One region of the Stenotrophomonas sp. LARHCG68 genome, then DNA from elsewhere that is predicted to be linked to it. Evidence: riboswitches for the same ligand, from Rfam matches in the RefSeq annotation. Region 1 holds a riboswitch; the other holds the start of a gene.
The links. A riboswitch is a leader RNA that binds a small molecule or an ion and turns the genes downstream of it on or off. The one in region 1 is predicted to bind thiamine pyrophosphate.

Region 1 (5,319 bases):
GATGGTGTCGTTGATCCAGTCCAACTACCGCGGCATGGGCAGCGGCATGGCCCCGCCGGGGCTGGGTTTCATCCTGCAGGATCGCGGCGAGATGTTCGTGCTGCAGAAGGACCATCCCAACGGCTACGCGCCGGGCAAGCGGCCGTTCCAGACCATCATCCCGGCGTTCATCACCAAGGACGGCAAGCCGTTTGCCAGCTTCGGCGTGATGGGCGGGGCGATGCAGCCGCAGGGGCATGCGCAGATCGTGATGAACCTGGTGGACTTCGGCATGAACCTGCAGGAAGCCGGTGATGCGCCGCGCATCCAGCACGAAGGCTCCAGCGAACCGACCGGGCAGGGCACGGCGATGAGCGACGGTGGGGAAGTGAACCTGGAGACCGGCTTCAGTTGGGAAACCGTGCGCAGCCTGATGCGCAGGGGACACCGGGTGACGTTCGCCGATGGTCCGTATGGCGGCTACCAGGCGATCATGCGGGACCCCGAAACCGGCGTGTACTACGGCGCTTCCGAGAGCCGCAAGGACGGGCAGGCGGCCGGGTACTGAGCTGGGCTGTTCGGGGAAGCAGAAGCACCCCTCCCCGCCCCTGCCCTTCGCCTGCGGCGAAAGGGAGGGGGAGGAGCTTAAGAGCCAAGAGCTGAAAGCTCCCTGTGTCGCCTGCGCTCCGCTTCTGCTCCTGCTTCGCCCCCTCCCTTTCGCCACAGGCGAAGGGGAGGGCCGGGGAGGGGTAAGGCCCTTGCCTCAATCCCCGCCCACATTCCGAGCGGCTTCCTCGCGTGCATCCTCCTGCGCGGCCTGCTCGCGTTCGATCCAGGCCTCGATCAGGTGCCGTCCGCGCTGCGCCAGCCGCCGCTGGCGGTTGGACTCGGCGTCCAGCACGCGGTACAGCGACACCATCACCAGCACCATCAGCAGCGCGAACGGCAACGCGGCGATGGTGATCATGCCCTGCAGCGCTTCCAGCCCGCCGGCCAGCAGCAGCACCGCGGCGATCAGCGCCACCGCCACGCCCCACACCAGCTTGCGCGACAGCGGCGGGTCGCCGGCCTCGTCGGTGGACATGCTGGCCAACACCAGCACCGCAGAGTCGGCCGAGGTGACGAAGAAGATCATCAGCAGCACCAGTGCCAGGCACGACAGCAGCAGCGAGCCGGGCAGGCTGTCGAACAGGGTGAACAGCACCGTCTCGTAGCCGTTGCCCAGCGCCTGCACCAGGTCGGCGTGGCCGAACAGCTGCGACCACAGCGCGGTGCCACCGAACACCGAGAACCACAGGAAGCCGAGCACGGTCGGTGCCAGCACCACCCCGACCACGAACTCGCGCACGCTGCGACCACGTGACACCCGCGCGATGAAGGCGCCGACGAACGGCGCCCAGGCAATCCACCAGGCCCAGTAGAAGATGGTCCAGTCGGCCACCCAGGTGCTGCCGGAGAATGGCGACATGCGCAGGCTCATCGTCACCAGCTGGTTGAGGTAGGAGCCCAGCGTGGTGGTGAAGGTGTCGAAGATGAAGCCGGTCGGGCCCAGCACCAGCACCGCGGCCAACAGCAGCGCGGCCAGAGCCAGGTTGAAGTTGGACAGCCACTTGATGCCGCGCTCCACGCCGCTGGTGGTGGAGATCATGTACAGCACGAAGGCGACCGCGATCACCGTCATCTGCAGCGGGACATCGGCGGTGATGCCGAACACGCGCTGCAGGCCGGCCGAGATCTGGATGGTGCCGAAGCCCAGCGTGGTGGCGACGCCGATGGCGGTGGCCACCACCGCGGCGATGTTCACCAGCTTGCCGAACGCGCCGCGGTGATGGCGGCCGATCACCGGCTGCAGCATGTCGCTGATCAGTCCCCGGCCATTGCGGTTGTACTGGAACCAGGCCATCGCCAGCCCGATCAGCGCGTAGATCGCCCACGGGTGCAGGCCCCAGTGGAAGAACGCGTAGCGCATCGAGGCACGCGCCGCGTCCATGCCTTGTGGCGGCAGCCCTTCCGGCGGGGTGACGAAGTGCGAGATCGGCTCGGCCGCGCCCCAGAACACCAGACCGATGCCCATGCCGGCGGCGAACAGCATCGACAGCCAGCTGGCGCGCGAGAAGTCCGGCTCGGCGTCCTCGCCGCCGATGCGCAGGTTGCCGAAGCGGCCGAACGCCAGGTACAGCAGGAAGGTCAGGGTGAGGAACACGATCAACAGGTACATCCAGCCCGCGCCGCGCACGACATGCGTCAGCGTGGCCTGGACCACGTCGTTGAAGGGACCGGGCGCGATGCCGGCCAGGAGCACCAGTACGGCGACCAGTGCGATGGAAACACGAAACACCATGAAGGAGCGTCTCCGATCAAGAGCGATTGAGGGGAGCGAGCCGGGGCTTGCAGCGAGGGCCGGCGCCAGGGCCGGGCAGGGAAAGGTGGACGAGCACCGTGGCGCGGCCAGCAGGGCATCGCACCGGGGCGGGATGTTACTGAACGGGACGTCACGATTCCGTTAGCAGGCGATGACGCGGCGCACCGGGCCAGGTGTCACCGCTTTGTGGTCTAATGCCGCCCGAAGCGGGGGTACCGCGGCCATCGGGCCACGGTTGAGACATACCCTTCGAACCTGATCCGGCTCATACCGGCGTAGGGAAGCTTCGTGTGCCATGGCATGCGTTCCGGTCACAGGGGACAACCGCCATCGGCGTGCGCCTTCGCTTCGTTCCGTCATGCGAATCCCTCGCATGGCCCGCACCTCCCGGTGCGGCTCGACCAGGACGAATGCCGATGAACGCCCAGCCCAGCCTGCAGCAGCAGGCCCAGCAACTCTCCGAATCCGTGACCCAGCCGATCCCCGGCTCGCGCAAGATCTTCGTGCCCGGTTCGCGGGCCGACCTGCAGGTGCCGATGCGCGAGATCGCACAGACGCGCACGCCCACGTTGTTCGGCGGCGAGGAGAACCCCCCGATCACGGTGTACGACACCTCCGGCCCGTACACCGATCCGCAGGCGCGCATCGACCTGGCCGCCGGGCTGGCGCCACTGCGCGCACGCTGGATCCAGGAGCGTGGCGATACCGGGCAGCTGCCGGGCCTGAGCTCGGCGTTCGGGCGTTCGCGCGAAGGCAATGCCAGGCTCGATGCCGTGCGTTTCCCGGCGCGCGTGCTACCGCGTCGTGCCATTGGCGGTGCCAACGTCACCCAGATGCACTACGCGCGCCGCGGCATCATCACCCCGGAGATGGAGTTCGTCGCCATCCGCGAGAACCAGCGGTTGGAGGCGGTACGTGATTCCGGCCTGCTCGCGCAGCACCCGGGGCAGAGCTTCGGCGCCGACATCCAGAAGGTCATCACCCCGGAATTCGTGCGTGACGAGATCGCGCGTGGGCGCGCCGTGCTGCCCAACAACATCAACCACCCGGAAAGCGAACCGATGATCATCGGTCGCAACTTCCTGACCAAGATCAACGCCAATATCGGCAACAGCGCGGTGTCCTCGGGCATCGCCGAGGAAGTGGAGAAGCTGGTGTGGGCGATCCGCTGGGGCGGCGACACGGTGATGGACCTGTCCACCGGCAAGCACATCCACGAAACCCGCGAGTGGATCATCCGCAATTCCCCGGTGCCGATCGGTACCGTGCCGATCTACCAGGCATTGGAAAAGGTGGATGGTCGCGCCGAAGAACTCAACTGGGAGATCTTCCGCGACACCCTGATCGAACAGGCCGAGCAGGGCGTGGATTACTTCACCATCCACGCCGGTGTGCTGCTGCGTCATGTGCCGCTCACTGCCAAGCGCGTGACCGGCATCGTGTCGCGCGGTGGTTCGATCATGGCCAAGTGGTGCCTGGCGCACCACAAGGAGAACTTCCTCTACACGCACTTCGAGGACATCTGCGAGATCATGAAGGCCTATGACGTGTCCTTCAGCCTCGGTGATGGCCTGCGCCCGGGCTGCATCGCCGATGCCAACGACGCGGCGCAGTTCGGCGAACTGGAAGCGCTGGGCGAATTGACCAAAATCGCCTGGAAGCACGACGTGCAGACCATCATCGAAGGTCCGGGCCATGTGCCGATGCAGCTGATCAAGCAGAACATGGACAAGCAGCTGCACGAGTGCGGCGAAGCGCCGTTCTACACGCTCGGCCCGCTGACCACCGACATCGCGCCGGGCTACGACCACATCACCAGCGCCATCGGCGCGGCGATGATCGGTTGGTACGGCACGGCGATGCTGTGCTACGTGACGCCCAAGGAGCACCTGGGCCTGCCCAACCGCCAGGACGTGCGCGACGGCATCATGGCCTACAAGATCGCCACGCACGCGGCCGACCTGGCCAAGGGTCACCCGGGCGCGCAGGTGCGCGACAACGCGCTGTCCAAGGCGCGCTTCGAGTTCCGTTGGGAGGACCAGTTCCACCTCGGCCTGGATCCGGAGAAAGCCAAGGAGTTCCACGACGAGACCCTGCCCAAGGACGCGCACAAGCTGGCCCACTTCTGCTCGATGTGCGGCCCGCATTTCTGCTCGATGAAGATCACCCAGGACGTGCGCGACTATGCGGCCGGGCAGGGCATGGACGCGGCGCAGGCCCTGCAGGCCGGCATGGCCGAGAAGTCGGCGCAGTTCCGCGAACAGGGCGCGCAGGTGTACCGGCCGGATTGACCGCCGGTTCCGCTCCCGGGGAGCCCGCCGGCTTCCCGGGGCAGGGTTGACGCGGACGGGGCGGCGGTCGTGGTAGCGTGCAGCCGTCCATCGCAGGGGAGGTCGCCATGAAGCTTCGCAATGCGTTCCGGCTCATCACGGTGCTGTTGCTGTCCTCGCTGCTGGCGGCCTGTGCCAGCACGCCCCGGGTCAGCAGCCAGGCCGATCCCAGCGGCGACTTCGGCCGCTACCGCAGCTTTGCGTTCTACTCGCCGCTGGCGCTGGAACAGAACGGCTACACCACCATCACCAGCAATCGCATCCGTGCGGCGGTGCTGGCACAGATGCAGGCGCGTGGCTATGTGCTCGACGAAGCCAAGCCCGACCTGTGGGTCAACCTCAATGCCTATCTGCAGGACAAGACGCGGGTGACCACGATGCCGCAGGTGGACTACGACTACTACTACAGCTATCGCGCACGCGGCTACGTGGCCGTGCCGTACTGGCGCGACCGCACCGACGTGCACCAGTACACCGAGGGCACGCTCAACGTGGACGTGGTCGACGTGCAGCGCAACCGCCTGGTCTGGGAAGGCGTGGCGGTGGGTACGGTGGGCCGCAGCACTCCGGACAAGCGTGGCGCGCAGATCGATGCGGCGGTCGCGGCAATCTTCGCGCAGTACCCGTACCGCGCCGCGCGCTGAGGAT
Region 2 (5,319 bases), on a different contig from region 1:
CACCACGCTGTAGCTGGGCGCACGCACACGGCCATCGGCGGTGGCGACGTTGGAAGAGGCATAGCGCCAGCCGCCGGTGATGCCCAGCCCTTCGGCGAAGGGCAGGGCGTAGTCGGCATGCAGGCTGGCGCGGCCGCTCGGCACGTTGATCAGCGGGTGGCCTTCGTAGGCAGGCGTGCCGCTGTTGCGTGCGCGTGCGCGCAGCGCGGTGGCGCTGGCGGTGAGCTGCAGGCGCTCGGTGACGTGGCCCTGTGCGCTCAGTTCCAGCCCGGTGTGGGTCTGCTGGCCTTCCTGCACGAAGGTGTAGCCGTAGGCGCTGTCGTCGGGCTTGGCGTACTGGAACGGCTGGTTGATGCGGAACAGCGCCGCGCTCAACGTCAGCGCATCCGACGGGGTGTACTTGGCGCCGACCTCGACCTGGCGCGAGCGCACCGCCGGCAGGAAGGTGCCTTCATTGGTGGTCCAGAACGGTGCCTCCTGGCCGAGCGAAATGCCCTGCGCATAGCTGGCGTAGAGGTTGAGATCGTCGTTGGCGCTCCAGATCAGCGCGGTCTGCGGCAGGAAGCGCGACAGCCGGTTGCTGCGTTCCAGGTTGCCGCGCTTGTCGAAGGCGCGCTCGTCCAGGCGCACGAAGCGGCCACCGGCCAGCAGCTGCCAATCGTCGGCGAAGCTCACGCGGTCGAGCACGAACAGCGACTTCTGCGTGCTGTCCAGGCGGCGCACCGACGGGCCCGGCTGCAGGGGCGAGGGTGCGAACTGCGGCACGTCCTTGTCGTGGATGTTGGCGGTGCCCACGTACTCGTTGACGTTGCGGCGCTTGTCCACGGTACGGTCGAAGTAGTCCGCGCCCACGGTCAGCTGGTGCGCGACGTTGCCGGTGCTGAACTGGCCACGCAGCTCGGCGCGCAGCTGGCGGTTGCGGCGGGTGTCGTCCGGGCTGCGGTAGTCGTAGATGTCGTAGTCGCCGTTGGGTGCGAAATAGTTGCCCGGCACGCTGCCGTCGGCGCATTCGGCGGCGTAGTAGCAGCCGTAGGCGAAGGCGACGTTGTCGTCGATGACCGAGCGGCTGTAGCTGGCCGACACGCGTGACTGCCAGGCCTCGTTGAAGTCGAAGGTGTGCAGCGCGGTGAGGTTGGTGCTGTCGATGCCGACCGGCGCCTGCCATGCCTGGTGGCCGAGCATCTTCTTGCGGTCAACGTTGCGTGGCAGGGTGGTGGCGCCCAGCAACTGGTAGCCCGACGCCGAGCGCTGTGCGCTGGTCTGGTAGTTGGCATCCACTTCCAGCTTGCCGCGCTCGCCGATCAGCCAGTCGGTGGCCAGTGCGTAGAAGTTGCGGCGGCCGTCGGCATTGTCGATATAGGAGTTGCTGTCATCCCACGCGGCGTTGAAGCGCAGGCCGATGCGCGGCGTCACCCAATGGCCGACGTCGACCGCGGCATAGCGGCTGCCTTCCGAATCGGTGGCGAGGGTGACGGTGCGTACTTCGGCCGGGCGCTTGCCCACGTAGTTGATGACGCCGCCGGGGGCGATCACGCCAGCGGCCAGGCCAGCCTCGCCCTTGAGGATTTCCACCTGCTGCACGTTCTCCAGCGCCAGGCGCTGCTCGCCGGCCATGCTCAGGCCGTTGAAGCGGTAGCCGGTGGCCGTATCCAGCGCGAAGCCGCGGATGGCGATGTTCTGGTAATAGCCGACCGGCGCGTAGGCGTCGCCCAGCGACGCATCGTTGTAGGCCAGCTCGGACAGCGTGCGCACGTGGCGGCTGTCGAGCAGCTCGCGGTCCAGCACGGTGATCGACGCCGGGGTGTTCTTCCAGTCACCGGCGCCGAAGCTGTTGGACTGGGTGTTCCCGGCATGCGGCTGCTCGGCCTGCACGCGCACCGCGGCCAGCTCGGTGGGCGAGCGCTCGGCGGCGGTTTCGAGGTTGCTGGCGTACAGCGGCAGGGCCGCGCTCAGGGCAGCGCTCAACAGCGAGATTCGGTAGCAGCGGTTCATTCGTTTCGTCATCAGCCGGTGGGGGAGACGAAGCGAAGGCGCGCACGCGCAACCGGCCATGGAGGCGGTGTGCCTGCTGCTCAAAGCTCCCTACGCCGGTGCAAACCGGATCAGGTTCCAAGGGACTCTCTCAGCCTGCGAAAACCAGGCACCCCCGCTTCAGGCGCGTATTTGACCACAAACGGTACGGATTTGCGCCCCGTTGGTATTCAGGCAGCGGCGTGCAGGGCGGACAGCAGGGCCTGGCCGTCGGCGCTGCCGAACCAACGGGCATGGCCGAGCAGGAAGTCGTAGTAGGCGATGTCGGCATTGGCGGTGGAGCCGGTGATGCCGTGGAAGTACTCCACTTCGGACAGTGCGAAGTCCAAATGCACGACGGGCAGCAGATCGGCCAGCAGGTGTACCTGGGCGGCCGGGAGCGGGCGCACCTGCCGGTAGCCGTCGAGCAGGGCCAGTGCGGTATCCACATGCACGGCGGCCATGCCGCGCTCCAGTTCCAGCCAGGCGATGGCATTGCGCTCGATGGCGGTGGCCAGGTCGAACAGCGCGCTGGTCGGCGAGGCCAACCCGAAGTCGAGCACGCTGGCGATCCGCGTCGCCTCGCCCTCGCGCCGCCACAGCAGGTTGGATACATGCCAATCGTTGTGTGCCCACAGGCGTGGTTCGGCCTGCAGGCGCTCGGCCAGGCCGTTGTGCCAAGGCAACACGCTCTGCTGCAGCTCCTGTAGCCATGGGCGTCGGGACAGGTAGTCGTGCAGGGCCGGGCGCGTGGAGGCGTCGCGTGCCAGCAGCGCGATGGGGTCGGCACTGCGGATCAGCTCATCGCGGGCAATCAGGATGTGGGTGTCGCGTTGTGGCGCGGTGTAGCTCTCCGCTGCGTGGTGCAGCGTGGCCAGCATGCGACCGGCCTCGCGTGCCTGGGCGAGGTCGGTAAGCGGCGTCCATGATGGCGCATCGCGGTACAGGTCGTCCCCCTCGCCGATGGCATGCAGCTCGTAGGTCCAGCCTTCGTGCGCAAGGGCGGTGGCTCCGCTGCGGTCCGCCAGTACGTCAACCACGGGGACACCTGCCCGGGCCAGGTGCGCGATGAAGCGGTGTTCCTCGGCCAGCGTGGCGGCGGTGCGGACGCGGTGATGGTGGCGCTTGATGAAGACCCTGCCATTGACGCCTCGCGCGATGGCCGCGGCGGACATCGGGCGTGGGCTATGCCAGATCAGCGTTGCCGTGGCTTCCAGCTGTGGGAAGCGCGTCGCCAGCCATGCGATCTCGCTGGCGCTGATCGCAGGCCAGTCGGCCGGCACCTCGTCGTTGTTGAGGCCTTGGACGCGGTGAGGGGAGGTGGTCATGGCAAAGCGGGGTGGGCGTGGTGGTACAGGGGCGACAGGGTAGCGCGTCGGGCCGGCAGGGGGAGGGGGCGTGCGGCAACGCCCCTCTCCCGCATGCGGGGAGAGGGGCGCCATGCACGGATGACCGGAGTCCGAATGCGCGGGGCAGGGGAATGCCTCCCCTCCATTCCGCCTGGCCCGCAGAGGGTGGCCGACACGTTCATGCCCGCGGCCAACTGGGCGGAAGCCCCCTACAGGCAGGTGAAGCGGGACGTCATCGGATGCTGCAGTTGATCGTCTCGCCATTCCAGCTGCACGACATCCGGTTGCGTCCCGCGGCGGAGCCTCCAATCGGGACACCGTAGAGACGGGCGGATTCGATCCAGCGTTCCAGATTTCTCGAGCCTTCCCGGCCTTCGCCGAAGTAGTAGTTGCCTGCGTACTCCGGTGCGGTATCGCGGGTCGCGATGGTTGCGTCCGGAAACTTGTTGCCGAGACTGTCGCGACTCTCGCCAGTCACGTACTTCGCCTCTCCCACGTTGTCCACGCTGACCCGATAGACGGTCCGTGAGCCGTCGCGCCAGTTGACCATCACGATGATGGACCCGGCACCGCGCTGGGAGCCCCAGGAAAGCGCCAGCTCCTGCAGGGTGAGTGCAACCGAGTTCCAGGCCGCGCTGGTGGTGTTTGCGCCGGCGAGGTCCAGGGCGATTTCCCTGCCGAACCGGGTCCGTGACGTGGCGGACATGACGATGTCACTGGCGCTGAAGTTCTTGTAGGCATCCGGAAAGCGGATGCCCGTGGGGTTGGAGATCTGGGGGTCATCCGGGTGGGCCGTGACAACCAGCCCGCCCTTCGAATCCTTGGAGCGCCCACGTGCTGCCTCATCTGCCGGCGCGGGACCACCGAAGCCTGGGTGACCATTGGTCGGTTGGGAGGAAGGGGCCGCAGCCGCCGCTTCAAGAATCCGGTAGAACGCCGCCGAGATCTTCGCTGGAACGGTGACACGGAGGGTGCGCCAACGCTTGAACTCCTTGTCGTACTCGACATCGTAGGCGGTCAGCTTGGCGCTTTCGAAGTCGACGACCACGGTAATACCCGGCCCTTTGGAAATGGCAGCATTGACGGTGGACGGGCAGCGGTTGCATTCGACCACCCCGCCGGCGATCGCGGGAGTGGCGGTGAGCAGCACGGTGGCGGCGAAGAGCAGGCCAGCAAATGTGGATCGGATCCTTTCCATGGAACGAACTCCAGAAGCGGCTCATGCCGCACGGAAATGGTCAGTGCCAGCTGCTGCTGGATTCAATCCGAAACGCTGCGGACTAGTGCCCCGCGATGGGTCAGGGGACTGGGACTTGCAGGGGCAGGAAACGTGCCAGCCTGCAGGAGCGGCCGGCTCTGGCCCCCTCCCGCATGCGGGGAGAGGGGGTGGGCTGGAGGAAAGGGCTCAATTTCCCGTCCGCGCGGCCGATGCTGTCTCCGGCGATGCGCTATCGTGCGCCGCCCTTTCCCCTTCCGGCGATCCGCCTTTCGAAATGGAGTTCGTACCCATGTCCCCCCGCGCCCTGTTGCTGGCCCTGGCCAGCGTTTCCTTCATCGATGCATCGGCCGCGCAGGCGCAGGCGTCGCCGGTTGCGCCCGCGAGCGTTGAGCGTCCGGCCCGCATCCGCCTGTTCGGGCAGAACGGCGTTGGCCTGACCATGTTCACCAACGCCCACTGCGAGGATGCCTACGAGGAGGAAATCGAGGGTTCGGGTGCGGTGTCGCTCGGCTTCAAGGCACTGGTCGGCAAGCGCCAGCCCAATGCCTCCATTGGCATCCCGCAGAGCGATACCACGCGCACGCTGGAAGACCGCAACCGGTTGATGGCCAACCCTTACTACACCGAGTTCGTGCTGGTGCCGGGACAGCCGGTGGCATTGCAGGCGCAGATCGCCAGCGGCGCCGGGTTGAGCTGCGGGCGCGGACGCGGGGTGCAGGTCAGCTTCGTCCCCGAGGCGGG

Region 2: linked by a shared signal. The riboswitch ahead of ACIPR8_RS07745 (TonB-dependent siderophore receptor) and the one ahead of thiC (phosphomethylpyrimidine synthase ThiC) in region 1 are both predicted to bind thiamine pyrophosphate.

What each region holds. Positions count from the first base shown of each region.
Region 1 covers NZ_JBIXJV010000001.1:549,285-554,603, forward strand. Annotated here, with positions in the region: gene ggt (gamma-glutamyltransferase) at 1-547, shown strand, start outside; gene ACIPR8_RS02390 (BCCT family transporter) at 743-2,320, opposite strand; TPP riboswitch at 2,540-2,641, shown strand; gene thiC (phosphomethylpyrimidine synthase ThiC) at 2,758-4,632, shown strand; gene ACIPR8_RS02400 (DUF4136 domain-containing protein) at 4,740-5,315, shown strand.
Region 2 covers NZ_JBIXJV010000002.1:72,679-77,997, reverse strand. Annotated here, with positions in the region: gene ACIPR8_RS07745 (TonB-dependent siderophore receptor) at 1-1,992, opposite strand, end outside; TPP riboswitch at 2,063-2,158, opposite strand; gene ACIPR8_RS07740 (phosphotransferase enzyme family protein) at 2,202-3,338, opposite strand; gene ACIPR8_RS07735 (hypothetical protein) at 3,592-4,557, opposite strand; gene ACIPR8_RS07730 (hypothetical protein) at 4,868-5,319, shown strand, end outside.